One region of the Kluyvera ascorbata genome, then DNA from elsewhere that is predicted to be linked to it. Evidence: predicted binding sites of a transcription regulator. Region 1 holds the regulator's gene; each other region holds the start of a gene.
What was found. Region 1 encodes LexA, which represses DNA repair genes until DNA is damaged. Its sites were predicted from a motif close to TNCTGTATGTACATACAGNA; they were not measured.
Positions count from the first base shown of each region.

Region 2: the regulator LexA is predicted to act here: its motif matches at 2,167-2,186, upstream of MY052_RS09790 (DinI-like family protein).
Region 3: the regulator LexA is predicted to act here: its motif matches at 1,534-1,553, upstream of sbmC (DNA gyrase inhibitor SbmC).
Region 4: the regulator LexA is predicted to act here: its motif matches at 3,063-3,082, upstream of MY052_RS15890 (DNA translocase FtsK 4TM domain-containing protein).

Region 1 is NZ_CP096201.1:4,694,107-4,701,370, reverse strand. It holds gene plsB (glycerol-3-phosphate 1-O-acyltransferase PlsB) at 1-2,009, opposite strand, end outside; gene MY052_RS22480 (diacylglycerol kinase) at 2,138-2,506, shown strand; gene lexA (transcriptional repressor LexA) at 2,606-3,214, shown strand; gene dinF (MATE family efflux transporter DinF) at 3,283-4,602, shown strand; gene MY052_RS22465 (CsbD family protein) at 4,739-4,948, shown strand; gene zur (zinc uptake transcriptional repressor Zur) at 5,004-5,519, opposite strand; gene MY052_RS22455 (cupin domain-containing protein) at 5,646-6,134, shown strand; gene MY052_RS22450 (conjugal transfer protein TraF) at 6,307-7,264, shown strand, end outside.
Region 2 is NZ_CP096201.1:2,064,648-2,071,911, forward strand. It holds gene MY052_RS09775 (glucosyltransferase domain-containing protein) at 1-239, opposite strand, end outside; gene MY052_RS09780 (glycosyltransferase family 2 protein) at 236-1,159, opposite strand; gene MY052_RS09785 (GtrA family protein) at 1,156-1,518, opposite strand; gene MY052_RS09790 (DinI-like family protein) at 1,889-2,128, opposite strand; partial or broken gene MY052_RS09795 (DUF72 domain-containing protein) at 2,388-2,483, opposite strand; partial or broken gene MY052_RS09800 (hydrolase) at 2,483-3,046, opposite strand; gene aspS (aspartate--tRNA ligase) at 3,314-5,101, shown strand; gene nudB (dihydroneopterin triphosphate diphosphatase) at 5,103-5,546, shown strand; gene MY052_RS09815 (YebC/PmpR family DNA-binding transcriptional regulator) at 5,575-6,318, shown strand; gene ruvC (crossover junction endodeoxyribonuclease RuvC) at 6,353-6,874, shown strand; gene ruvA (Holliday junction branch migration protein RuvA) at 6,956-7,264, shown strand, end outside.
Region 3 is NZ_CP096201.1:3,654,073-3,661,336, reverse strand. It holds gene MY052_RS17490 (acyltransferase family protein) at 1-852, opposite strand, end outside; gene sbmC (DNA gyrase inhibitor SbmC) at 1,570-2,040, shown strand; gene MY052_RS17480 (serine hydrolase domain-containing protein) at 2,108-3,418, opposite strand; gene MY052_RS17475 (LysR family transcriptional regulator) at 3,561-4,463, shown strand; gene MY052_RS17470 (DMT family transporter) at 4,473-5,300, opposite strand; gene MY052_RS17465 (TonB-dependent receptor) at 5,610-7,264, shown strand, end outside.
Region 4 is NZ_CP096201.1:3,323,612-3,330,875, reverse strand. It holds gene cydD (heme ABC transporter permease/ATP-binding protein CydD) at 1-892, opposite strand, end outside; gene trxB (thioredoxin-disulfide reductase) at 1,015-1,980, opposite strand; gene lrp (leucine-responsive transcriptional regulator Lrp) at 2,530-3,024, shown strand; gene MY052_RS15890 (DNA translocase FtsK 4TM domain-containing protein) at 3,145-7,173, shown strand.

The DNA of each region.
Region 1 (7,264 bases):
ATCAGCGTATCGATAACCGCTGGCAGCTCTGTGCGATCCCAGCGCAGGAACAGCTCCGCTTTCAGCATTGGATACAGCGTATCGATAATGCTCAGCACCTGCTCGCGGGAAATCTCGCGATGCTGAGTCATAATTGACGCCAGCAGCGACGGCATGATCAACATATGCGCGATGTTATTGCGGTAGTAGGTCATCAGCACCGCCTGCTCGCGCGGCAGAATGATGATATCGCCGATGGTATCCTTCTCGACTTCGAACTTGTTCATCTGCAGCGCGTGATCGATAAGCTCGCTGGCAGAGGAGGTCGGTGCCGTTGCATCCGGCGCGTACGGCGCGTTACGCAGCAGTGCCAGATAGCAATCCAACTGCTGAGTCAGCTGCTCGCGGGTCAGCGAACGCTGACGCGAAGCCAGCAGCGCGGTACAGCACAGGTTCATGGCATTCGCCGCGCCTGCGTTGTTGATACGCACCATCAGCTCGGCCGCCATCTTGTTGACGGTCGGCGTCAGCCAGGCTGGGCGTACGGCTTCGATCGGGTCGATAGACTCGCGCCACTCCGGCACATGGTGGTTCAGGTAGGTCATCAGCGGCATGGGTTCGCCGAAGTTGACGTAGCCCTGGCCCAGATTACGCAGCTTGCTCAAGCCGCGCAGCATCTGTGGCAGGCTCTCTTTCTCTTTGGTCGCACCGCGCAGCTCTTTGGCGTAGGTCCCCACTTCCATCACGTGCTCGTAGCCGATGTAAATCGGCACCAGGGTGATCGGACGTGAACCGCCGCGCAGCATCGCCTGGATGGTCATCGACAGGGTGCCGGTTTTCGGGTCCAGCAGACGGCCGGTACGGGAACGCCCGCCTTCCACAAAGTACTCAACGGAGTAACCACGGCTGAACAGCTCGCCGAGGTATTCGCGGAACACGGTGGAGTAGAGCTTGTTGCCCTTAAAGGTACGGCGAATAAAGAAGGCGCCCAGGCGACGGAAAATCGGGCCCGCTGGCCAGAAGTTCAGGTTGATACCGGCAGCGATATGCGGCGGCACCAGCCCCTGGTGATAAAGCACGTAAGAGAGCAGCAGGTAGTCCATGTGGCTGCGGTGACACGGCACATAGACAATTTCATGCCCGTCGTGCGCCAGCTGGCGTACGCGCTCGGCGTTGTTCACGTTAATGCCCTGGTACAGACGGTTCCAGGTAAAGCTGAGGATGCGGTCGGTCAAACGAATCATCTCGTAGGAGAAGTTCGCCGCGATCTCTTCCATCAGCGCAATAGCGTTCTGCTGGGCTTTCTCGTGGGAAATTTTCTTGCTGCGCGCTTCGTCTTCTACCGCTTTGGCGATGGCTTTTGACGCCAGCAGCTTCTTGAACAGGTCATGGCGCGCCGGTAAACGTGGGCCGACCGCGGCCAGACGCTGACGAGCAAAGTGCATACGCGCGACGCGCGCCAGTTTCTGAGCGATAGTTTTATCGGTACCGTGTTCGTCAGCCATGCGGCGCAGGGAGACGGACGGCGAGAAACGCACAAAGCTGTCGCGACCGAGCCAGGAAACGGCAAAGAACTTCTGGAAGCCGTTCAGCATGCGCAGCGGTGGGTTCACTTCGCCTTTCTCACGACCCGGCGAACGACCAAACATCACCGACACTGGCACCATTTGCACATCCAGTTCTGGATTGCTGCGGTGCAGATCGAGGTAGTCGTGGAACAGTTTGATCGACTCTTCTTTCGGCGTGTAGTAGGTGAACACGCGCGGGCCGCCGTGGATAAAGACGTAGCGCGGCAGTAGCGTACCGTCGATTTCCAGGGGTTCAAGCGGATCGGGTAAATCGTGCGCCAGGCACTGAGCGCGCAGCGTCAGCAAGTCAGCCTTAGAGTTATAAGGCAGGACGTACATAATAGGGCGCGACGTATCAAGCCCCAATTCCTGGGCAGGTTGTGCCGGAATAGACTTGCTTTTTACCAGAACACTTAATGGTAAATTCAGTAATTTGTAGTAAATTCGTGGCCAGCCGGACATAAACGATGTAAAGCCTCTGGTTAATCATGCAAATGCGCGGCAAGAATATCAGAAAGTCGGTGAAATTTCTGTTCTACCGCCTCATATCACGCATTGTCATTGACGTAAAAACGAAAAAGGTTCTTGAGATGGCCAATAATACCACTGGGATTACCCGAATCATCAAAGCTGCGGGTTATTCCTGGAAAGGATTCCGCGCGGCGTGGATCAATGAAGCGGCATTCCGCCAGGAAGGGGTAGCCTCTGTTATCGCGATTATTATCGCCTGCTGGCTGGATGTCGATGCCATCACCCGTGTCCTGCTCATCGGATCGGTCCTTTTGGTGATGATAGTGGAAATTCTCAATAGTGCACTGGAAGCGGTGGTTGACCGCATCGGCTCCGAGTATCACGAGCTGTCTGGCCGGGCAAAAGACATGGGTTCGGCGGCGGTGCTGCTGTCCATTTTCGTGGCGGTAATCACCTGGGTCATCTTACTGTGGGCTCATTTTCACTAAACCTGCGAAAACTGCCTGATTTCGTGAGTTTTACGGTTCCAAAATAGCCAGTAGCTGTATATACTCACAGCATAACTGTATATACACCCAGGGGGCGGAATGAAAGCGTTAACGACCAGGCAGCAAGAGGTGTTTGATCTCATCCGGGATCACATCAGCCAGACGGGCATGCCGCCAACGCGTGCGGAAATTGCTCAACGCTTGGGGTTCCGTTCCCCAAACGCGGCTGAAGAGCACCTGAAAGCGCTGGCACGTAAAGGCGTGCTTGAGATTGTCTCAGGCGCTTCTCGCGGTATCCGCCTGCTGGTGGAAGAAGAAGAGGGCCTGCCGCTGGTGGGCCGCGTGGCGGCGGGTGAACCGCTGCTGGCGCAGCAGCACATCGAAGGTCACTATCAGGTTGACCCGTCTCTGTTTAAGCCAAGCGCGGATTTCCTGCTACGCGTCAGCGGCATGTCGATGAAAGACATCGGTATTATGGATGGCGACCTGCTTGCCGTACATAAAACCCAGGATGTACGTAACGGCCAGGTTGTCGTGGCGCGTATTGATGAAGAAGTGACGGTAAAACGCCTGAAAAAACAGGGCAACGTCGTCGAATTGCTGCCAGAAAACAGCGAATTTAAACCTATCGTGGTCGATCTGCGCCAGCAGAATTTCTCCATCGAAGGGCTGGCCGTTGGCGTTATCCGCAACGGCGAATGGCTGTAACTCTCCCCTGATTCTAATGGCTGCGATACTTCCGCTATCGCAGCCTTTTTTCGTTCTGGTCGATACTCATGCCGCTACTTACTCACGCCGATAAGGCGCTGTGGCGCCTTGCGCTACCGATGATCTTCTCCAACATCACCGTGCCGCTGCTGGGCCTGGTCGATACCGCCGTTATTGGCCACCTCGATAGCCCCGTCTATCTGGGCGGCGTCGCCATTGGTGCTACGGCAACCAGCTTCCTGTTTATGCTGCTGCTGTTCCTGCGAATGAGCACTACCGGGCTCACGGCGCAGGCGTTCGGTGCGAAAAATCCGCAGGCGCTGGCTCGCGCGCTGGTGCAGCCACTGCTTCTGGCGTTGGGCGCAGGGCTGCTTATCGTATTGTTTAAAACACCGTTGATAAATCTGGCGCTCTCTATCGTTGGCGGCAGCGGCGAGGTGCTGGAACAGGTCCGGCGCTTCCTCGCTATTCGTTGGCTTAGCGCGCCAGCCGCACTGGCGAACCTGGTGTTGCTGGGTTGGCTGCTGGGCGTACAGTACGCGCGGGCTCCGGTGGTACTGCTCATCGTCGGCAACGTGCTGAATATCGTTCTTGATCTATGGCTGGTGATGGGGCTGCACATGAACGTGCAGGGCGCGGCGCTGGCAACGGCGATTGCGGAATACGCTACGTTACTGGTCGGGCTGGGAATGGCGCGTAAGGTGCTGGTGATGCGCGGGATCTCGTGGGCGATGCTGAAAACGGCCTGGCAGGGCGATTTTCGCCGCCTGCTGGCGCTCAACCGCGACATCATGCTGCGCTCGCTGCTGCTCCAGCTCTGCTTTGGCGCGATAACCGTCTTCGGCGCGCGGCTGGGTAGCGAAGTGGTGGCGGTGAACGCGGTGCTGATGACGATGCTGACCTTCACTGCCTATGCGCTGGACGGCTTTGCCTACGCGGTAGAAGCGCATTCCGGACAGGCCTATGGCGCGCGCGACGGCAGCAAGCTGCTGGAAGTATGGCGTGCCGCATGCCGTCAGGCGGGGGTTGTGGCGCTGGCTTTTGCGCTGATTTACGCGCTCCTGGGAGAACATATTGTGGCGCTACTGACCTCGCTACCTGAACTGCGTCAGCTTGCCGACCGCTACGTGCTGTGGCAGGCGGTGCTGCCGGTTATCGGCGTATGGTGCTACCTGCTCGACGGCATGTTTATCGGCGCCACCCGCGGCGCGGAGATGCGTAACAGCATGGCGGTGGCTGCCGCCGGGTTTGCGCTTACCATGCTGGCGTTACCGCTGCTGGGCAACCATGGGCTGTGGCTGGCGCTTGCCGTATTCCTTGCGCTGCGCGGGCTGTCGCTGGCCGTTATCTGGCGTCGTCACTGGAAAAACAACAGCTGGTTTGCCTGACGAAATGGTTAAAGATTCCGAATAATGAAATGGCGCCAGAATGACTGACTACAATTAACCTCACGCTTAGCAAAAAAGATGTCTTTCCTGAAGCATCGTTTTCGCTATTCACTCACTGACGATCGAGGATTCAATGATGAATAAAGATGAAGTCGGCGGTAACTGGAAACAGGTTAAAGGTAAAGTGAAAGAGCAATGGGGCAAACTGACCGATGATGATATGACGGTGATCGAAGGCAAACGCGATCAGCTGGTCGGTAAAATTCAGGAACGCTACGGCTACGCGAAAGATCAGGCCGAAAAAGAGGTGGATAGCTGGGATAAACGCCACAACCACCGCTGGTAGTAACGTCCTCCTGCCCGTGCGTACAAGGACGTACGCTCCCCCTGCTTAGCGCCCGCTAGCGGGATTTCTTTTTAATCTGAATGGTATGGTCGTGATGGCAGTGCTCGTGTGCGCTGCACGCTTCTACTTCTACGCAGGCCGAGCACAGGCCGTGCGCTTCAATCACGTTATGACGCAGAGCGAAGCCCATTTTGGCCGCCAGCGCGTGCATGATGTCTTCCACCCCTTCCGCACACTCTTCTTTTACCACCCCGCAGCGATCGCAGATAAACATCGCGGAGGTATGAGTTGGCTGATCGAACAGGTGACAAAGCACGTAGCTGTTCGCCGATTCCACCTTATGCACGAAGCCTTGTTCGAGCAAAAACTCCAGCGCGCGATAGACGGTTGGCGGTTTAGCCTGTGGCTCTTTGACGCGCAGAAGGTCGAGCAGGTCGTAGGCGCTAATCGCCCCTTCTTGCAGGCTCATCAGGCGCAACACTTCCAGACGTTGCGGAGTCAGGCGCACGCCGCGTTGCGCGCACAGCTTTTCAGCCTGCGCTAACAGTTCTTGCGTAGTGGTCTTATCCATTGGCGTCCTCGGGTTACGGGTGAAACAAACTCCTACTTTACCATGTTATGCCGGAAACACCGAGTTTCCACCGGTGTGCTATAGGTGTGTTATAGCAGGCGTACTTCACACTCAGGATGAAAAATGATGAAAAGACCCGATTGCATTCGCCATTGGCATGATGTTGAAGGACCGGATGACTCGACTTACCCCGATAGTAACGAGCTTTTTGCCATCGGCGCGCCGCTGGCCCGCGCGCTGGGGCTACGGCATCTCGGTATTCACCACGAACGACTGCCGCCGGGCCGTCGCACCTCTTACCCGCATGCGGAGAGTGACGAAGAGGAATTTATCTACGTGCTGGAGGGCTACCCGCAGGCGTGGATCAACGGCTATCTGTGGAAGCTCCAGCCGGGAGATAGCGTCGGTTTTCCCGCCGGAACCGGCGTGTGCCATACCTTCATCAACAACACCTCCGAAGAGGTGCGGCTGCTGGTGGTGGGCGAGGCGAATAAAAAACACAACCGCATCTATTACCCGCTGAACGCCTCGTATGCCGTGACGCGTGAGGATCGCTGGGTCGATCACCCGCCGCAGTTTTTTGGCCCTCACGACGGAAAACCTGGGCGAAATTAGCATCTTCTTCTATAAAGATTAGGGTGCTTATTAAAAATAACGATAACCGTAGAAAATTTCAGTTAGGGGAACAAACCGCTTTTTTCCTCGCTATTCACAGCAACAGTTCGTCTCCATCCAGGCGATAACGGATGGAGGGTTGTTTCATTACCGACAATAAGACGAGCAAACTGTGAATAAAAAAGACAAATTTTCGCTAATGGGGGTCGCTGTCTCCTTTTTCGTGGCGGGACAGGCAGGGGCGGCAAATGGCTGGACGGAAGCGCGTAACGACGCGATGGGGGGCACGGGGGTGGCTTCTGCGAATTATGGCAGCGGCGTACTCATCAACCCGGCGCTGCTGGCGAAGGCGAAGCCGGACGACGATATCACGCTTATTGTGCCGACCATTGGTGCGCAGATTTCCGATAAGGACGATCTGCGCAGCAAAATTGATGACATCAGCGACGATGTGAACAACTACCGGCGGGTACTGAGCACGATTAACCTTGCCGATCTTGCCAATCCAAACAGCGCTTCTTCTCGTCAGGTTTCTGCGGCGGCAGGCGATCTGGCGGATCAACTCTCCTCGCTGAAAGGAAAGACGGCTAACGCCAAAGCGGGCGCAGGGCTGGCCATCAGTATACCTAACGATGTGCTGGACGTGGCGTTTGTCACGAAAGCCAGCGCCAGGGCGCGGGTCAGCTCGTATATCGATCAGGGCGATATCAACCTGCTGCGCGGCGTTGAAGCGGCGCCGATAAGCGCGCTTGGCGTGAATCCACAGGATCTGAAATCGAAGGGCTATGGCCGCGCGGCAATCGTCAGTGACTACGGCGTGGCTATCGCGCGCCAGTTTGACTTCGGCGGTGTGCCGGTGTCGCTGGGCATTACGCCAAAGCTTCAGCAAACCTGGCTCTATAATTACACCGTCTCCATCTACAACTTCAGCAGCGACGACATCAACAGCAGCCGTTATCGCAATGACGACACCGGTTTCAACATTGATGCCGGTCTGGCCGCTGATTTTGGCGATAACTGGACGGTGGGCTTGAGCGGACAAAACCTGTTCTCTCGCGACATCGACACCAAAGAGGTCGACGGCGTGCGCGATACCTACCAGATTCGCCCATTGGTCACCGCCGGGGTCG
Region 2 (7,264 bases), 2.4 Mb from region 1:
ACAAAAATTGAAGCTATTAATGACAAAGGGGTTAGGTCTAGTAATGGATACCCCATATTTATAATTGTTAAAGCCAAGTCAGCAATAGGCCGTCCATTGACTGATAAACCTGAGTATCCTAATAAATATCTGCCATAATCATCTAAATAATTGATGTCAGATATAATTAGTCCGATGCAGTAAAGTAAAGAAAACAACACCGTTAGAAAAATTTGGTTTTTCTCTCTAATAATAATCATTTTGTTTTCTTCTCCTTAAGTAAATACCGTGGTCTTTTCTTAACTTCCATATATATCCTTCCTATATATTCACCAAGAATTCCAATGCCTATAAGCTGGATACCTCCCAAGAAAAGCATAGAAATAAGTAAAGAGGGATAGCCTCTGACTGGATTACCAAATGCTAACGTGTCGCAAATCATCCATGTGCCATACAGGAATGCGGCACCGGCAACGAAAAGACCGATGTAAGTCCACATGCGGAGCGGTAATGTAGAAAAGCTGGTAATGCCCTCAACAGCAAGATTCCAGAGCTTCCATCCGTTGAACTTTGTGTTTCCAGCAATGCGTTCTGCGCGAGTATATTCGACGACATTAGTGTGGCCACCGACCCAGCTCAAAATACCTTTCATGAACAGGTTGCGCTCTGGTAATAACTTGATGTTTTCCACTACAGCACGAGACATCAGGCGAAAATCACCAACGTTTTCTTCAATTTTTGGACTGCTGATTTTGTTATGCAGCTTATAAAACCACTCAGCAGACTTTCTTTTCAGCCTGCCGTCATTGGAACGGTCAGAGCGTTTAGCGAGGACCACGTCAGCGCCGGCCTGCCACTTCTCTATTAGGAGAGGAATGACTTCAATCGGGTCCTGTAGATCAACATCTATCGGGATGACTACATCACCTGATGTGTGCTCAAGACCGGCAAACAAGGCCGGCTCTTTACCGAAATTTCGAGTAAATGACAGCGGAACTACAAGCGGATCGGCGATTGCAAGCGCGTTGATGATGGATTCTGTTGCGTCTTTGCTGCCGTCGTTAATGAAGACTATTTCGACTTCATGCTGCTGAAGCCCTTCAAACTTCCGGACAGTTTTATAGAAGATTGGAATTGTATCTTCTTCATTAAAGACTGGAACAACCAAAGAGATTTTCATTTCGCATCCCTAAAGACAATGAATTTTGAATAAATAAAACCGCACACAAGACTGATGGCCGAGAACAGTATTAACGTGATGATAGGAGCCATGCCTGATATATCAGCACACCAGCCAACAACTCCACTAAGCGAGCCCATGAAGCCCACATAAAGCAAGTAGCGCATTGTGGTGGTTGAAGATTTAAATGTGAACTTGGCGTTAGCGAAGAAGCTGAATGACGCAGAAACAACGAACCCTGAAAAGTTGCCAAGTGCCTGTCCTGTGTGGAGCGTATATATGCAAACAGCAAACACAACCCAGTGAATGAGTGTATTGATAACACCAATTGATGTATATTTTGCGAAGAGTTTTAACATTAAATTGATATATTATTTAGTCAGTTAAGAAAAGTCTGAATTCTAGCACGTGTCATTGACTTGATCGACCCTCACATTTGAAGACGCTGTGACCTGTGTCTGACCTGCCCCCAGGATTAGATACAACCTTCGTTTGTAATGCCGGTTGGTGCATTTACATCTACTTGTTCATTTCGTCATATACCCATTTGTTATGGTTAACCCTGATTTTAGTTAGGCGCGTATCAATTGGACTTCCGTTTTTTTTGAGCACGGTCAACAAAACTGGCCACATCATAAGATGTGTGTCAAGAAATGCTGCTTCCATCGGTTGAACTCACAGCACAAAGGGGCCTCCAATGGCCGCATTACCTTTGTCCTCTTTACAGGTTTAATCCGAAACCAACAACATATCGGCTTCTTCAAACATCTCTTCCGGCATGCGATTCAGCTTTTTCCGATCACTTTTGCTGGCATCGCTATTCAAGCCGTTCGCCTGCATCGGCTTAACCTTTACCTCTGCAGCGGGAAAGATCAGGTGCACCCGCTTTGTTAGTTCATTCAGAATTATTTCTCTGGAACCTGTTAATCCTTCTACATTTCGTTTGTCGTACACCAACTCAACGAACATAACGCCTCCAAAACAACAATGATTTACCATGCAATTTACACTGTTTATTCATACAGCATCAACGGTGGGCGCGTAGCTTTTTAAGGAGGATTTTTGGGGCAGGGATGGGGCATAAATGCTTGCTTTGGGGCATGGTTGGGAGATTTTAACTCATATGAATTTTACCGAATTTCATATAAGTGATGATTGTAATGAATTGATTCTACTGAAGAAATATATGCTCTCGGGCGTTCTTTAGTGATTTAAAATATTACCGCGTCACGCAGTTAAAGTGGCGGGCATACTCTTCAAGGCTGGTAATACCAAGGCGCACCCATTTCGGGTGCGACCATTGGGGAAGCCCAAGATAAAACATAAGGCGGCAAGGATCTCTTCAGTGCTGCGCACGCGAGCAATGCGCGGGAAAATGTAGGAGAGGCTGCTCTGGTGCTGATCGTTATTGAACGCGCTGCAGGCATCTTCGGCAATAATCAGGTTAAAGCCCAGTTCCCACGCGTTACGGGCGGTGGACTCCACGCCGATGTTGGTGGAAATACCGCACAGAATAATGGTGTCGATGCCGCGACGGCGCAGCTGCACTTCGAGGTCGGTGCCGTAGAACGCGCCCCATTGACGTTTGGTCACTTCAATATCGCTGTCCTGTTTACCGAGCTCAGCCGGATAGGTCCACCAGTTTTCCGGCAGCGCTTTGGCCGGAGCGGGGGCATCAACCGGTTGTTTCAACGCGTCTGCAAAGTCAGCTGACCAACCTACGCGAACCAACACGACTGGCGCGGACGCGGCACGGCATTTGTCGACCAGGCGGGCGGCACGGGCCACCACGTCAGCAGCGGTATGTGGGCCACCGGCAAACGGCAGAATGCCTTCCTGCAGGTCAATAACGACAAGAGCGGTTTTTTTGGCGTCTAAATTCAGCATGGTTGTTCCTCTGTAAACGGGCTGTCGGGGGCATACCTTACAATCGACGCCAGGTTATTGAACTGATAATTATTGTTAATTTTTGTGAGCGTAGGCAATAAGCGTTCAGCAAACAGTCGTATAAGCTGCTCCGGGCTTATCGCGAGCGAGAATTTCCAGTATAATAGCCCCCTTTTTTCATCCAGTAGTGACATTCAGCTAAAGCTGCGACAGTAACGCCTGCACGGCAGGCGACAATCCGCCGACGGCTAAGTTAAGGGATATCTCATGCGTACAGAATATTGCGGACAGCTTCGACAGTCCCACGTTGGGCAGCAGGTGACTCTGTGTGGTTGGGTCAACCGCCGTCGTGATCTCGGTAGCCTCATTTTTATCGACATGCGCGACCGTGAAGGCATCGTACAGGTGTTCTTCGATCCGGACCGTGCGGATGCCTTGAAGTTAGCCTCTGAACTGCGTAATGAGTTCTGCATTCAGGTTACCGGCACCGTTCGTGCGCGTGACGAAAAGAACATCAACGCGGATATGGCGACCGGTGCGATTGAAGTTCTGGCTTCTGACCTGGTTATCATCAACCGTTCAGAATCACTGCCGCTGGACTCCAACCACGTTAACACCGAAGAAGCGCGTCTGAAGTACCGCTACCTCGACCTGCGTCGTCCAGAGATGGCTCAGCGCCTGAAAACTCGCGCTAAAATCACCAGCTTCGTACGTCGCTTTATGGACGATCACGGTTTCCTCGATATCGAAACCCCGATGCTGACCAAAGCGACCCCGGAAGGCGCGCGCGACTACCTGGTACCGTCTCGCGTACATAAAGGTAAATTCTACGCGCTGCCACAGTCTCCTCAGCTGTTCAAACAGCTGCTGATGATGTCCGGCTTCGACCGCTACTATCAGATTGTTAAATGCTTCCGTGACGAAGACCTGCGCGCTGACCGTCAGCCTGAATTCACCCAGATCGACGTCGAAACCTCCTTCATGACCGCACCACAGGTGCGTGAAGTGATGGAAGCGCTGGTGCGTCAGCTGTGGCTGGAAATCAAAGGTGTGGATCTGGGCGACTTCCCGATTATGACCTTCGCCGAAGCTGAACGCCGTTACGGTTCCGATAAACCGGATCTGCGTAACCCAATGGAGCTGGTTGACGTTGCTGACTTGCTGAAGTCCGTTGAGTTCGCGGTCTTCTCCGGCCCGGCAAACGATCCAAAAGGTCGCGTGGCGGCTCTGCGCGTACCGGGTGGTGCTGCGCTGACTCGTAAGCTGATTGATGAATACGGCAACTTCGTGAAGATTTACGGCGCGAAAGGCCTGGCTTACATCAAAGTGACCGAACGTGCAAAAGGCGTGGAAGGTATCACCAGCCCGGTGGCTAAGTTCCTGACCCCAGAAATCATTGAAGCCATCCTTGAGCGCACCGGTGCGCAGGACGGCGACATGATCTTCTTCGGCGCTGACAACAAGAAAGTGGTTGCCGACGCGATGGGCGCACTGCGCCTGAAGCTGGGTAAAGACCTGAGCCTGACCGACGAAAACATGTGGGCACCGCTGTGGGTTATCGACTTCCCAATGTTTGAAGACGATGGTGAAGGCGGTCTGACCGCAATGCACCACCCGTTCACGTCGCCGAAAGACATGACCGCTGAAGAACTGAAAGCGGCACCGGAAGACGCGGTAGCAAACGCCTACGATATGGTTATCAACGGCTATGAAGTGGGCGGCGGTTCCGTGCGTATTCACCGTGGTGACATGCAGCAGACCGTGTTCGGCATTCTCGGCATCAACGAACAAGAGCAGCGCGAGAAGTTTGGCTTCCTGCTGGACGCGCTGAAATACGGTACGCCTCCGCACGCGGGTCTGGCATTCGGTCTTGACCGTCTGACCATGCTGCTGACCGGCACCGATAACATCCGTGACGTTATCGCCTTCCCGAAAACCACCGCGGCAGCTTGTCTGATGACCGAAGCGCCAAGCTTCGCTAATCCGGCATCTCTGAGCGAACTGGGTATTCAGGTTGTGGCGAAAGAGCCAAAAACGTCGGCGGAGAACGAGTAACATGCCATTCAAGCGACCCGTCTCTATTCTGGTGGTGATTTACGCCCAGGACAGTAAGCGGGTGCTGATGCTGCAGCGACGCGATGACCCTGATTTCTGGCAGTCGGTTACCGGCAGCCTGGAAGAGGGGGAAACCGCGTCGCAGGCCGCCATGCGTGAAGTAAAGGAAGAGGTCACTATAGACGTTGTTTCTGAGCAACTGACCTTGATGGACTGTCAACGCACGGTGGAGTTTGAAATTTTTCAACATTTACGTCATCGCTATGCGCCGGGCGTTGAGCGCAATACAGAATCCTGGTTCTGTCTTGCGCTGCCCCATGAGCGGGAAGTTGTGTTCACCGAGCACCTGACCTACCAGTGGCTCGATGCGCCCGCGGCGGCGGCGCTCACCAAGTCGTGGAGCAACCGGCAGGCGATTGAAGAATTTGTCATTAACGCTGCCTGAAAGGGCATAGTTTTTTGGAGATATTTTTATGGCAGGTCATAGTAAATGGGCCAACACCAGACATCGTAAAGCGGCGCAGGATGCTAAGCGCGGCAAAATCTTCACCAAGATCATTCGTGAGCTGGTGACAGCGGCCAAACTGGGCGGCGGCGATCCGGATGCGAACCCACGTCTGCGTGCTGCGGTAGATAAAGCCCTGGCCAACAACATGACGCGTGACACCCTGAACCGTGCTATCGCGCGCGGTGTGGGCGGTGATGAAGATTCCAACATGGAAACCATCATCTATGAAGGTTACGGTCCTGGCGGCACCGCGGTGATGATCGAATGTCTGTCCGACAACCGTAACCGTACCGTTGCTGAAGTGCGTCATGCGTTCAGCAAAACCGGTGGCAACCTCGGTACCGACGGTTCCGTTGCTTACCTTTTCAGCAAAAAAGGGATTATTTCCTTTGAGCAGGGCGACGAAGACACCATCATGGAAGCGGCGCTGGAAGCTGGTGCTGAAGACGTTGTGACCTTCGACGACGGCGCGATTGACGTGTACACCGCGTGGGAAGAGATGGGTAAAGTACGTGACGCGCTGGAAGCGGCTGGCCTGAAGGCTGACGCGGCAGAAGTGTCTATGATCCCGTCCACCAAAGCGGACATGGATGCTGAAACGGCACCAAAACTGATGCGTCTCATCGACATGCTGGAAGACTGTGACGACGTTCAGGAAGTCTACCACAACGGCGAAATCTCTGACGAGGTTGCAGCAACCTTAGAATGAGGTGGCTGTTCCGCAACCTGACAGGAGGTGCGTGATGTCTATTATTCTCGGCATTGACCCGGGGTCGCGCATCACCGGTTATGGTGTCATTCGCCAGGTTGGCAGACAGCTAACCTACCTTGGCAGCGGATGCATCCGCACCAAGGTTGACGATCTTCCGTCACGCCTGAAGCTGATTTATGCAGGCGTGACGGAAATTATCACCCAGTTCCAGCCGGACTATTTCGCTATTGAGCAGGTTTTTATGGCGAAAAACGCCGACTCGGCGCTTAAGCTGGGACAGGCGCGCGGGGTAGCGATTGTCGCCGCAACCAATCAGGAACTCCCGGTTTTTGAGTACGCCGCCCGCCAGGTGAAACAGACCGTCGTGGGTATTGGTAGTGCGGAAAAAAGCCAGGTTCAGCATATGGTCCGTACGCTGTTAAAGCTTCCCGCCAACCCTCAGGCCGATGCCGCCGATGCGCTGGCTATCGCCATTACCCACTGCCACGTCAGCCAGAACGCCATGCAAATGAGCGATACCCGGCTGAACTTAGCGCGTGGACGATTACGATAATCACAAATCAGGCTGGATAAATATCCAGCCTTTTTTTATGATAGTACATTACTCTTTTAGCCCTTAACGCAGGAGCGTCACGTGATAGGCAGACTCAGAGGCATCATTCTCGAAAAACAACCCCCGCTGGTTCTTCTGGAGACGGGCGGCGTAGGCTATGAAGTGCATATGCCAATGACCTGCTTTTATGAGCTGCCGGAAGCCGGGCAGGAAGCGATTGTTTTCACCCACTTTGTCGTCCGTGAAGACGCGCAGCTGCTATACGGCTTTAATAACAAGCAGGAACGTACGCTGTTTAAAGAGCTGATTAAGACCAACGGCGTTGGGCCGAAGCTGGCGTTGGCCATTCTCTCCGGCATGTCGGCGCAGCAGTTCGTCAACGCGGTAGAG
Region 3 (7,264 bases), 1.0 Mb from region 1:
ATACGCTTCAAATCCTCTTGAGAAATCAAACACGTCAAAAACGCTAAAAACCAAGTAAAGAGTCAATCCATGAAGTAAGTATATGCTATAACTAATATCACCAAGAATCTTCATTCCTTTTAAATGAAACAACCCAAAGATATCACCACCATTAACCACAATTATAAAAACAAGCAAAACAAGAATCATTTGTTGTGCTGAATATGCTGGGGTGAAAAATAACGTAAATGAGATTAAAGACAAGAGAAATAAACCTGAGATGAATTTAAATCGCATGATCAGTTTTTTTACAGAACGCATCTCCAATGTTGATGCTGCGGAAAGCGCAAAAAGAGCGTAGAAGAGTGGCTTTGTCTCACTTAAAACATATGCCAGAATTGGGGCTGTTAATAAAATTGCCAACTTGCATCTTACATTCCATTTTGATATTGAATATATAATCGGCAAGGATAAGTAAAATCCCCATTCGTAGAGCAGGGTCCAGTTAACACCGGAAATCATTAAGTTGGTGCTAGAACTACCAAGGAATGAGTTTGTGAACATAGCCCAGTTAACGAATGACCTTATCAAGGCATATAGCCCTATCTTGCTGTAACCAGACTCAATTACTGCTAACGAAAAAACTACCGCTCCCACGAAAAGGTATAGAGGGTATATTCTGAATATCCTTCCCTTATATAAATTAATCCATGATATTTCATTCTTTTTCATCTTCTTAAGGAAGAGATAGCCTGTAATCATAAAAAATAAAGATACAGCAATTGCCCCTAGGTTATCTAATGCATATTGTTTCGGTGCAAACCATTCCCCAGTGGTCTTCCACATGTAAGTGACGTAGAAATGGTGTGTCATTACTGATATCGCTAACAGGCCTCGCAATCCGTCGATCGGAGAATTTCTTGATAATGATTCATATCTAGTAGGGGAAAGCCTAAACGCGCCAATTAGAACGGCACCAAGAATTAAGCTAAAGCACATTATAGGGATTATTAGCATAGTTGGTTCTATCATTATTAAACTAAGGGTAACTATAATTATTTGTGAACTATACCACTTACACGTCTGATTCTGAAGCTTAAGCCTGGTTATGGAGCGGTATCTTGCTGAACAATCTCCAGGGATTGACGCGACTAAAGCGCCTGATATCGAGTGTCCGACAGTGCCTGGCGTGTAATGGGGCATGCATGGGGCAAAAAATTAGCGCAAAACAACTCAAAACCGATGAAGGTGGTGATTAGTCTTGCGCTAATGCTCTGTGGGGCATGGGACCAATTCGGGACAGTCATGCATTTCCACTGATTGTCATGGGTTGCTAACTTTTATCATCATGGGACGTGTGAGCGCAGTGATGATGCGGTAAGTTGCTGTACTTGATAGTAGTTCTAGGAACTTCTAAGTCGTGGGCCGCAGGTTCGAATCCTGCAGGGCGCACCATTTTCCTGAAATTTCCCCCACATTCTTCCCCTGGCAAGAGTGCGAATCTGCTCACATAATGTTCACTGTTCGTTTGTCTAAACCAGAATACGTCAATTATACTGTATGAAATTACAGTATTTTAACGGAGGCAGTATGGACTACGAGATAAAGCAGGTTCAGCAACGCAAAATCGCCGGTTTTCATATGGTTGGGCCGTGGGAACAGACGGTCAAGCAAGGGTTTGAGCAGCTGATGATGTGGGTAGATGGTCAGCAGATCCCCGCGCAGGAATGGCTTGCCGTTTATTACGATAACCCTGATGAGGTCCCGGCGGAAAAGCTACGCTGCGATACGGTCGTATCGGTTGCCGATGATTTCGTTATTCCGCCAAACAGCGAAGGCGTGATGTTGGCGGAAGTGGCGGGCGGGCTGTATGCCGTCGCACAGGCTCGCGTCATTGACCACGACTTTGCTACGCCCTGGTATCAGTTCTTTGATAGCGTTCTGAAAGATAAAACCCACCAGTGTGCGCCTAAGCCCTGCTTTGAAATTTACCACAACAATGGGGCGGAAGACGGCTACTGGGATATCGAGATGTTTGTGGCGGTTGAACCAAAAGCCTGACCTGAAAACGCCAGAGCGTAAAGTATGTCTCTGGCGTCGCTGGGCTAACGGTATATATGGCCGATGATTAATGCAATGCCTTCGCAATCGCGCTAAACATCAGCGAGGCTTCCAGCGGCTGGGCGCTGAATGACGGTTCCGCCTGCGGCCAGGTCGACCACTGGACGATCACCAGATTTTCCGCGCGGTTGACCATAATCATCTGGCCATAAATCCCCAGTGCCCACATCGAGCCTTTCAGCGAGTCCTGCGGCGCTGGCACTACGTTTTTAGCGTTGGCAGGCACTTCGTTATTCCACCACTGGTAGCCATAAAGCCCCTGCGGATGCGCGGCGGAGACTGAGTTTTTCGCCTTGTTCCAGTCGGCGGATTGAGCCACCCAGTTTTCTGGCAGAATCTGCTTACCGTTCGGCAGACGGCCGTTGTTCAGCACGAATTCGCCGAAGCGGCCCCAGTCTTCCAGCGTGGCGTTAAAACCATGTGCGCCAACATCATGCTGGTTTTTGCTGTAGGAATGCCATACGCCATCGCTCGCCATGCCATACGGCTGCCAGATGCTTTTCTCAAGGTAGGCGGCAAGCGTCATACCCGTTGCGCGCTCCAGCACATCGCCCAGCAGCCAGGCACCGCCGGAGGAGTAGGACCAGACCTCACCCGCCGGATGAGCGCGTTTCAGGCCGGAAACCAGCGTGCGAACGCAGTCGTAGGTACCTGCGTGCGCTTCGCACTGCGTGAGTTTGGCGAAGTCAGACTGTGGGTTGGCATAATCTTCATTCCACGCCACGCCGGAAGTGTGCTGAATCAACTGTTTCAGCGTCACGCCGTCCCAGGCCGTACCTTTCAGGTCGGGTTCATACTGTGTGACCTGGTCGTCCAGCGAGTGGATTTTCCCTTCTTTTAACGCTACGCCCACAAGCGTAGAGACCACCGATTTTCCGACCGAGCGGGAGGTCCAGAGCGTGGTATCGGTGTTGCCCTCGCCAAGGTATTTCCAGGCAATCTTACCGTCCTTTAGCACCAGCATGCCGCTCACGTTCTGGCGTTTAATATAATCCTGAAGCGTCCACTGTTTGCCGTTGACCTGATAGCTCGCCTGCGTCAGCGGTTTTTCCGCCGCGGCGAGCGGCACGGATTTGCCGTGGTGGAAAACATCGCCCTGATAGTTGCGGTAGTCGTTACGAAAACCGATGACACGATCGGCCTGACTCCAGGTCAGCATTGCTTTTGTATCGGGCAGTTTTGCATCAAAGGGGGCCGGGCAGGCGGTGAGTTCGGTGCCTTCACAGGCCGCCATTACGGGTGAGGAGAGGAATGCCCCAGCCACCAGGCTTGCCAGCAGGCAGTACTTTGCAGGTAAAGATTTATGTTTATTATTCATAGCGTTCTCGATTTTAGTTATACCAATAGACACGTTGTCCCGGCGGGGTGACGGGATGGGTGCAGTATAAAAATCGCCGCACTATAATAAAAAACGCGTAATGGTGGAAAAACCCCCATAAGTACTGCAAAAGGAGCCCGGTGTGCCGTCATTGTCCTACTCATTTTCTCAGCTTGAAGCCTTCACCGCCGTTGCGGAACACGGCAGCCTGATGAAGGCGGCGATGAAGCTGGAGAAAGATCGCACGACGCTGCGCGATCTCATCGATCTGCTGGAAGATGGCCTTGGCTACCCACTGTTTGTCCGCCAGGGGCGAGCGCTACAGCTCACGGCAGAAGGCGAGCAGCTGCATCGTCAGGCGCATCTACTGATGCGCCAGGCCAGAGCATTTGAGCAGTTTGCCCGCCAGGTGCCGTCAGCCGACATTCAGGAACTGAGCATTGCCTACGATCCTTTTACGCCGCGTCGTTTTTTGCAGGCACTGATCGCCCAGATGGTAAAACGGGGGATTCGCCTGAGCCTGCGCTGCACCTCGCGCGCCGAAGGTGAAAAAGCGCTTACAAGTGGTCAGGCTGACTTAGGCTTCTTTCAGGCGAATAACCACAGCGTGGGCAACGATATGGAGTGGCGTGCGCTTGGCGCTATCGATATGGATTTCTACGCCGCCGAGCCGCTGTTTGCTGATGTTGCACGTCCCTGTTCGCTGCTCGACCTCTCTTTAACGCCGCAAGTGGTGATGCACTCAACAAGCGATCTACCGATGGCGCGGCGGCTACAAATCTCGGGGAACGTGATGGTGGCCAATGAGCTTGAAATGCTGCGCGGCCTGATTGAGGCCGGGTGTGGATGGGGATTTTTACCGACCCATTTTGAGGCGGCGCGCTGGCGGAATGTCGCGGCGATTCCCACGGTGGTGGGCAATGAAGGCATCAGCCAGACCATGGTGACGATTTGGCGGCCGGGGAGCGAAAAACGAATGTTAATTGATGACACGCTGGCCCAGCTATCTGCGCTGTGGCGAGCGGAGATGACACGCACAGGGTAAACGGAATTTTTACCGCCGCCTGTCCGCCACAATCACCAGACCAATACCGGAAAGGGTGATAACGATAGCCAGCAGCATGCGCATATCAATGGCTTCGCCCATAAAGACCAGACCGCCCAACGCCGCAAGGCAGGGAACGCTGAGCTGCAGCGTGCTGGCGGTCGTGGGGCTAAGCTTAGGCAACAATGAGTACCAGAGCAGATAAGCACCGCCGGACATCAGCGCCCCGGAGGTGACGGCCAGCGCGAGCCCGATGGCATCCGCCTGAACATGAAAACCACTGAGCAGAAACACTAGCAGCGCCATGGGAACCGCCAGAATAAAATTCCCAGTCGTTGCCGCCGCCGCATTCTGCACCTTCTTGCCGGTAATACAGTAAACCGCCCACGCCGCGCCGGACAGGATCATCAACAGCGAAGCTCTGCCGGAAGGGTGCCCCGCTCCGGGCAACAGCAGCAGCGCCAGCCCACCCATCGCCCCCAGCATGCCGACGCTTTTCAGCGCCGTCAGCCGCTCACCGCGCATCAACCCCCAGCTTGTCATTACGCACTGTACGGTGCCAAACAGCAGCAGTGCGCCTGCGGCGGTGGTTAACGACAGATAGGCCAGCGAGAATGCAAATACGTAGGTCGCCAGCAGCGCGGCGTTCAGCCAATTAAATTCTGGTTTCTTACGTAGACCAGGCATTTGGAGCAGCAAGAACAGCGCGATGGCGCCGCTCAGCAGGCGAACACTGCTAAATGAAACGGCATCCATATGCAGCCCCTTCAGCGCCAGCCGACAGAGCAGGGAGTTTGCGGCAAATGCCACCATAGCCAGGATGATTTTGAGCAGCACGGGAGCGTCCTCTGGAGGTATTGGAATAATTATGCATGAAGCCACGTAGCATAGCGCCATTGTTTTGTGCGTTGGCTCCCAGGCAAAGACATGTTTTTTCTGTGGTTATTTCCGCCCTCTACTACTGATTGAGACTTGATCACATTTTGATAATGCGTATAGTTCTCGATCTCATTTTTATTCATTGATGCGGTACAGCTGGCCCAGTAATCGGTGAGGATATTTCACAGGGGGATTCTGGGGCGTGAGAAGCGATAAACCCGTTGGTACCCACGATGAATTTTTTATTCAATACCAAGGGATGTTCTCATGAAAACCAAACTCTCCGTGCTGGCACTGGCGATAGGCACCGTGCTGCCTGCCGCCTATGCGGCAACGACCGAAGACACAACAACCAGGAAAAATCAGCCTGAAACGATGGTGGTTCAGGGCGTTGACGGCAGCGATTTCAAAGCCGGTGGCGAAGATCTGGTGCCAGCTTATCTCGACGGGCAAATTGCCCATGGCGGCCGCTTAGGGATGCTGGGCGAGCAAAAGGCGATGGACGTGCCGTTCAACGTCATCGGCTATACCTCAAAGCTGGTGCAGGATCAGCAGGCTAAAACCGTCGCTGACGTCGTTAAAAATGACGCAGGCGTCCAGGCGGTTCAGGGCTACGGCAACTTTGCGGAAACGTACCGTATTCGCGGCTTTAAGCTTGATGGCGATGATATGACGATGGGCGGCCTCTCCGGCGTGGTACCGCGTCAGGTGATGGACACCCAAATGCTGGAGCGCATTGAAGTCTTCAAAGGCGCGAACGCGCTGGTGAACGGCGCAGCCAGTTCCGGCGTAGGCGGAATGATAAACCTTGAGCCTAAACGTGCTGAAGATATTCCCACCACCCGCCTTGGCGTGGACTACACCTCTGATTCACAGGTCGGTGGCTCGTTGGATCTGGGGCGCCGCTTCGGTGATGACAACCAGTTTGGCGCGCGCGTAAACGTGCTGCACCGTGAAGGGGAAGGGCGTATTGACAACGACAAGCGCCGCACCACCCTGGCATCGCTGGGTCTTGATTATCGTGGCGACCGCCTGCGTTCATCTCTTGATTTTGGCTATCAGAAAAAAACCTTCCACGGCGGTGAAATGGGCGTTGGTGTGGCCAATATTGCCGCCATTCCAGCGGTACCGGACGCCACCAAAAGCTACGCGCAGAAGTGGGGCTTTAGCGACATCGAAAACGAATTCGGCATGGTTAAAACCGAATATGACCTGACCGATAACTGGACAACCTACGCCGGGCTTGGCGCGCAGCATGCGCATGAAATCGGCACCTATGCTGCACCGAAGCTGACCAACGTGAATGGCAATGCCACCGTCGGTCGTCTGGATACCAACCGTATTATCGACAGCTTCAGCGGCATGGGCGGCATCCGCGGTAGCTTCAATACCGGCGCGGTCTCCCATAAAGTGAACGTGGGCTACTCGGCGCAGATACGTCGCGATGCGACTGCCTGGCGTATGTCCGATAGCACTAAAAACCCGACTATCAATATCTACAACAGTCATGACGTAGACATGCCGGACTATAAGCCGAATCCAAAAGGCGGCCACTATGACGATCCGCTGACCACCGCGCGCAACCGTACCCAAGGCTGGCTGCTCAGCGACACGCTGGGCTTCTTTGACGATAGCCTGCTCTTTACCGCTGCGGCACGCCATCAGAAGGTGGTGATTCGTAACTATGACAACCAGACGGGCCAGGAAACCACTAGCTCAAGCTTTACTGAAAGCCGCTGGATGCCGACGTTTGGTCTGGTGTACAAGCCATGGGAGACACTCTCGCTGTACGCTAACCATACCGAAGCGTTGCAGCCTGCGAACAATGCACCTAATACTGCGAAAAACTACGGCCAAAGTATTGGTATCGCCCATTCGAAACAGGACGAAGTGGGCGTAAAAATTGATTATCAGCGCGTGGG
Region 4 (7,264 bases), 1.4 Mb from region 1:
GGGCCAGGATCAGCGCCAGGAAACCGGAAGAGAGCGTCACTGCGGTGCCGTAACTGCCGAAGTTTAGCTCGCCGAGATATGAGAAGCCGAAGTAGACCGCGACCAGCGCAATGGAGAGCGAGGTAAAGAACTCCAGCACGCCGGAGGAGAGGAAGGCCAGGCGCAGCACTTCCATTGTACGATGGCGGAAATCTTGCGATGCCTCGCGAATATTTTCCGTTTCCGCTTCGCCGCGGCCAAAGATACGCAGCGTATCCATACCTCGCAGACGGTCAAGGAAGTGCCCACTCAGGCGCGCCAGCGCCAGGAAGTTACGGCGGTTGGCATCAGCAGCGCCCATGCCAACCAACGCCATAAACAGCGGGATCAGCGGCGCGGTGACCAGCAGAATAAGCGCCGCAGCCCAGTTTGAAGGGAAAATCGCAACGACGATAATCAGGGGAACGCAGGCCGCTAACGCCATCTGCGGCAGGTAGCGGGCGTAGTAATCGTGCATGTCATCGATTTGTTCGAGAATAAGCGTCGCCCAGCTACCGGCAGGCTTTCCCTGAATCCAGGCTGGACCAGCCTGTTGAAGGCGATCGAGCACCTGACGGCGAATTTCAAATCGAATTTGCTGCCCGGCGTGAAAACCGACGCGCTCGCGCAGCCAGACCACCCAGGCGCGCAGGATAAAGATCAGCACCAGTTGGATAAACGGCAGCAGCAACGCTTCTCGCGGGATGTTCTCCATAATCATATGGTGGAGAATGCGGGCAAGGAACCAGGCCTGGGCGATGATCAATACACCGCTAACGAAGCCGAGCAGACGGGAGGTCATCAACCAGCGGCGTGACAGGACGCTTTGCTGTTTGAGCCAGCGGGTGAGTTCTTGTTGGCGACTTTTATTCATTGGGCGCTTAGCAGGTGCTTATGGATAATGGTTTCAGTTATAGGCGCGGCAATGTTACATCGCAGAAAAAATAAAGGCGACTTATCGTCGCCTTTTTTACTTTTGTTACTGACTTGTAAAGGTTATTTGCAAGCGTCAGCCAGACCGTCGAGATAGCGCTCAGCGTCCAGCGCGGCCATACAGCCGGTGCCTGCGGAGGTGATTGCCTGACGGTAAATGTGGTCCATAACATCGCCCGCGGCGAACACGCCAGGGATGCTGGTCTGGGTTGCGTTGCCGTGAATGCCGGACTGCACTTTGATGTAGCCGTTTTCCAGCGCCAGTTGACCTTCGAAGATGGCAGTATTTGGGCTGTGGCCGATAGCCACGAACAGACCCGCTACGTCCAGCGATTCAATTTCGTCGTTTTCGGTAGAACGCAGACGCAGACCGCTTACGCCCATCTGGTCACCGGTGACTTCTTCCAGCGTACGATGGGTGTGCAGCACGATATTGCCGCTTTCCACTTTATCCATCAGACGCTTGATCAGAATTTTTTCCGCGCGGAATGAATCACGACGGTGAATCAGATGCACTTCTGAGGCGATGTTGGACAGATACAGCGCTTCTTCAACCGCGGTGTTACCACCGCCGATAACCGCGACTTTCTGGTTACGGTAGAAGAAACCATCGCAGGTCGCGCAGGCAGAAACGCCGCGGCCTTTGAATGCTTCTTCTGACGGAAGTCCCAGATAGCGAGCAGAGGCACCGGTCGCGATGATTAACGCGTCACAGGTGTACTCACCGCTGTCGCCGGTCAGGCGGAACGGACGGTTTTGCAGATCCACGCTGTGGATATGATCGAAAATAATTTCGGTCTCAAACTTCGTTGCATGCTCGTGCATGCGCTCCATCAGCAGCGGACCGGTCAGGTCGCTAGGATCGCCCGGCCAGTTTTCGACTTCGGTGGTGGTGGTCAGCTGACCGCCTTTTTCCAGCCCGGTAATCAGGACCGGTTGCAGGTTTGCGCGTGCAGCATAGACCGCAGCGGTGTATCCCGCAGGTCCAGAACCAAGGATTAACAACTTACTGTGTTTGGCCGTGCCCATGAGATCCCCATAATTGTTGGCAGACATTGTTCGCGATTGTAGGGAATTTGTAGGCGTAAAAAAAGGGCATAGCGATTTTGTTAACGATATGTGTAATAGGATGAGTCGATTGATTGTCTATTTTAACATCAATAAATATAACTATTTCTACTGCCAGGCTCATGATTATAAGATGATTACATGTGAAACCGGACCCAGGATTCATGAATATGTGGCATGTTGTACTAAAAAAAGATGTTTTGCTTTGACAATCCCCTGTGCTTTTGCGACAACATTCAAGGAAGAAGAAAAGCAGTGTTTCGCGTGTGGTGAATTTTCATGCACGCAAATACCATTTTTACCCGGATCTCTGAAATCTACGTATGGTGTGGACAGACGTCATACGTGATGTCGGAGGGTGGCCGTGAGGCGCCGGGCTTCTCATACACATACCCTGGGATATTCGTCGTTGCAGCAACAACGGCGCATTGAAATCGGGAGAAGGCTCTGAACAGTGAAGTGCACAGAGTCAAGACAGGAGTAGGGAAGGAATACAGAGAGACAATAATAATGGTAGATAGTAAAAAACGCCCTGGCAAAGATCTCGACCGCATCGACCGCAACATTCTCAATGAACTGCAAAAAGATGGGCGTATTTCGAACGTCGAGCTTTCCAAAAGAGTAGGACTTTCTCCGACCCCGTGCCTTGAGCGCGTACGTCGTCTGGAACGACAGGGGTTTATTCAGGGCTATACTGCGCTGTTAAACCCGCATTACCTGGATGCATCGCTGCTGGTATTCGTTGAGATTACTCTGAATCGCGGTGCGCCGGACGTGTTTGAACAATTTAACGCCGCTGTGCAAAAACTTGAAGAAATTCAAGAATGTCACTTAGTATCCGGTGATTTCGACTATCTGTTGAAAACCCGTGTACCTGACATGTCAGCTTATCGTAAGCTTCTTGGCGAGACCCTGCTGCGCCTGCCAGGCGTAAACGACACTCGTACTTACGTCGTCATGGAAGAGGTCAAGCAGAGTAATCGTCTGGTAATTAAGACCCGCTAAAACGGAACAGGTGCAAAATCAGCGTAGTTTGATTACACTCCTGTTAATCCATACAGCAACAGTGTCGGCGCAATCTGGCACTGTTGTCCGTTTTAGCATTTGGCACCTGGAGAGCCTTTCTTGAGCCAGGAATATACAGAAGACAAAGAAGTCAAACTCACAAAACTCAGCAGCGGACGCCGGCTCCTTGAGGCGTTACTACTTTTATGCGCCATTTTTGCCATCTGGTTAATGGCTGCACTACTGAGCTTCAATCCTTCCGATCCTAGCTGGTCACAAACGGCCTGGCACGAACCCATCCACAATTTGTGTGGTGCTTCCGGCGCATGGCTGGCTGACACGCTGTTCTTCATTTTTGGCGTGATGGCGTACACCATACCGGTGATTATTGTTGGTGGCTGCTGGTTTGCCTGGCGGCACCGTTCAAGCGAAGAGTACATCGACTACTTCGCCGTCTCGCTGCGCCTGATTGGCGTACTGGCCATCATTCTTACCTCATGCGGCCTCGCGGCGATAAACGCGGATGACATCTGGTACTTTGCCTCCGGCGGCGTGATTGGTAGCCTGCTCAGCACCGCGCTGCAGCCAATGTTGCACAGCAGCGGCGGGACCATCGCACTGCTCTGCATCTGGGCCGCAGGCCTGACGCTCTTTACCGGCTGGTCGTGGGTCAGCATCGCCGAGAAAATGGGCAGTTGGATCCTCAACATTCTGACGTTCGCCAGCAACCGAACCCGCCGTGACGATACCTGGGTCGATGAAGACGAGTACGAAGAAGAAGACGAATATGAAGACGACGGCGAGGAGACGCAGAAAGCGTCGCGTGAATCTCGTCGTGCGCGCATCTTACGTGGGGCACTGGCTCGCCGTAAGCGTATTGCCGAAAAATTCGCTAACCCGATGGGCCGCAAAACGGATGAAGCGCTGTTTTCGGGCCGTCGTATGGATGAGCCTGAAGCCGCTGGCTATGCCGCGCAGGTAGATCCTGATGACGTGCTGTTCTCTGGCGCTAGCGCCACCCGTGCCGCAGGGTATGATGAATACGATCCGCTGCTGAATGGTCATTCTGTTACGGAAGCCGTTGCGGCGACGGGGGCGGCTGCCTGGGTAGCCGAGCCTGCGCTAGCAGCCCCTTCAGTGAGCGAACAGCCGGTGCCAACCCCCGCCGTTGAATGGCAGGCCGTTCCGGCACCCACCGCGGTTGACCCCGTTATTGCGCCAGCGCCGGAAGGGTGGCCGCCAGTACAGCAGCCTCAATATGCTCAACCGCAGCAGCCTGTTTACGAACAGCCGCAGTATGCTCAACCGCAGCAGCCTGCTTACGAGCAGCCGCAATATGCTCAACCGCAGCAGCCAGCTTACGAGCAGCCGCAATATGCTCAGCCGCAGCAGCCTGCTTACGAGCAGCCGCAGTATGCTCAACCGCAGCAGCCAGCTTACGAGCAGCCGCAATATGCTCAGCCGCAGCAGCCTGCTTACGAGCAGCCGCAGTATGCTCAACCGCAGCAGCCAGCTTACGAGCAGCCGCAGTATGCTCAACCGCAGCAGCCTGTTTACGAGCAGCCGCAGTATGCTCAGCCGCAGCAGCCTGCTTACGAGCAGCCATACTCCGCTGAGCCGGATTATCTGAACGAACAGCAGGTTACACCTGCTCCCGTTGCTGAACCGGAACCTGTTGTAGAGGAAGAAGTTAAGCCTGCGCACCGCCCGCCGTTGTACTACTTCGAAGAAGTAGAAGAGAAACGCGCGCGCGAACGTGAACAGCTGGCAGCATGGTATCAACCGATCCCAGAACCGCTGGCGCCGATGGAACAACGCGCGTCCTCTGCACCGTCTATTCCCGTTTCTGCGCCAGAACCTTCCGCCGCTGTCGCTCCGGTGGCCGCGAGCGTACGCCATGCAGCAGCCGTTGCTGGAACTGCCGCCGCGGTGGCTGCCTCTGCACCGCTGTTTAGCCCTGCCGAAGGGCCGCGTGCGCAGGTTAAAGAGGGCATTGGTCCACAGCTGCCGCGTCCTAACCGAGTCCGTGTACCCACGCGCCGTGAGCTCGCATCTTATGGTATTAAGCTGCCTTCCCAGCGGATGGCAGAAGAGCGGGCGGCTCGCGAGGCAGAACGTTATCAGCATGATGATAGCAACCCAATGACCGACGATGAAGCCGATGCCATGCAGCAGGATGCACTGGCTCGCCAGTTTGCCGCCTCGCAGCAGCAGCGTTACGGTGAAACGGAAAGTCATGATGATTTCGTGTCTGACGACGATGATGCGGATACGGCAGCCGAAGCGGAACTGGCACGCCAGTTTGCGGCATCTCAGCAGAACCGTTACGCCAGCGAACAACCGGAAGGGGCGCATCCGTTCTCTCTCGACGATTTTGAATTCTCACCGATGAAAACTCTGGTGGATGATACGCCGAGGGCACCATTGTTCACGCCGAGCGTGATGCCGGAACCTACCGTTACGCCGCCGTCTCAACCGCAGCAGCCATCACAGTATGCTCAGGGCCATCAGCAGCCGCCGCAGCATGCACAAGGCTATCATCAGCCTCAGCAGCAATTTGCGCAGCCGCCACAACAGCAGCCTGTGCATCAGCCGGTAACGCCGCAGGAGAGTCTGATTCACCCGCTGCTCATGCGTAACGGCGACGATCGTCCGCTGCAGAAGCCGACGACGCCGCTGCCTTCGTTAGATCTGTTAACTCCGCCGCCAACGGAAGTGGAGCCGGTAGACACCTTCGCGCTGGAACAGATGGCGCGTCTGGTTGAGACTCGTCTGGCCGATTACCGCATTAAAGCGGACGTCGTGAACTACTCTCCGGGCCCGGTTATCACCCGTTTCGAGCTGAATCTGGCGCCTGGCGTGAAGGCGGCACGAATTTCTAACCTGTCACGAGATCTCGCGCGATCTCTCTCGACCGTTGCGGTACGGGTGGTGGAAGTGATTCCGGGTAAACCGTATGTTGGCCTGGAACTGCCGAACAAAAAACGTCAGACCGTTTACCTGCGCGAAGTGCTCGACTGCGACAAATTCCGTGATAACCCATCACCGTTGACCGTGGTGCTGGGTAAAGATATTGCCGGTGAGCCGGTGGTTGCTGACCTCGCCAAGATGCCACACCTGCTGGTTGCTGGTACAACAGGCTCCGGTAAGTCCGTCGGCGTGAACGCCATGATCCTCAGCATGCTCTACAAAGCGCAGCCTGAGGACGTACGTTTCATCATGATCGACCCGAAAATGCTGGAACTCTCGGTCTACGAAGGGATCCCGCATCTGTTGACTGAAGTGGTAACCGACATGAAGGATGCTGCCAACGCCCTGCGCTGGAGCGTCAACGAAATGGAACGTCGCTACAAACTGATGTCGGCGCTTGGCGTGCGAAATCTTGCTGGCTATAACGATAAAATTGCTGAAGCGGCGCGCATGGGCCGTCCAATTCCGGATCCATACTGGAAACCGGGCGACAGCATGGATGCGACGCATCCGGTTCTGGAAAAACTGCCGTACATCGTGGTTCTGGTTGATGAATTTGCCGACCTGATGATGACCGTCGGTAAGAAAGTGGAAGAGTTGATCGCCCGCCTGGCGCAGAAAGCGCGTGCTGCGGGTATCCACCTGGTTCTGGCAACCCAGCGTCCGTCGGTGGATGTGATTACCGGCCTTATCAAGGCCAACATTCCAACCCGTATTGCGTTTACGGTCTCGAGTAAAATTGACTCCCGTACCATTCTTGACCAGGGCGGCGCTGAGTCGCTGCTGGGAATGGGTGACATGCTCTACGCTGGCCCTAACTCCAACAACCCGGTGCGCGTTCACGGGGCGTTTGTCCGTGACCAGGAAGTGCATGCGGTGGTTCAGGACTGGAAGGCTCGCGGTCGTCCGCAGTACGTTGATGGCATTACCTCCGACACCGAAAGTGAAGGCGGCGGCGGTGGCTTTGATGGTGGCGAAGAGTTGGATCCGCTGTTCGATCAGGCGGTCAACTTTGTGACCCAGAAACGCAAGGCATCAATCTCCGGCGTACAACGCCAGTTCCGCATTGGCTACAACCGTGCAGCCCGTATCATCGAACAGATGGAAGCGCAGGGGATCGTCAGCGAGCAGGGGCACAACGGCAACCGTGAGGTGCTGGCACCGCCGCCGTTCGATTGATTGCAAAGATGGGTAAATAAGTCAGAATTCAGTATTTTCTTCTGTCACCGCTCTGGGCGAAGTCTTAGAGTGAGTGCCAGAGGCTCTCCTG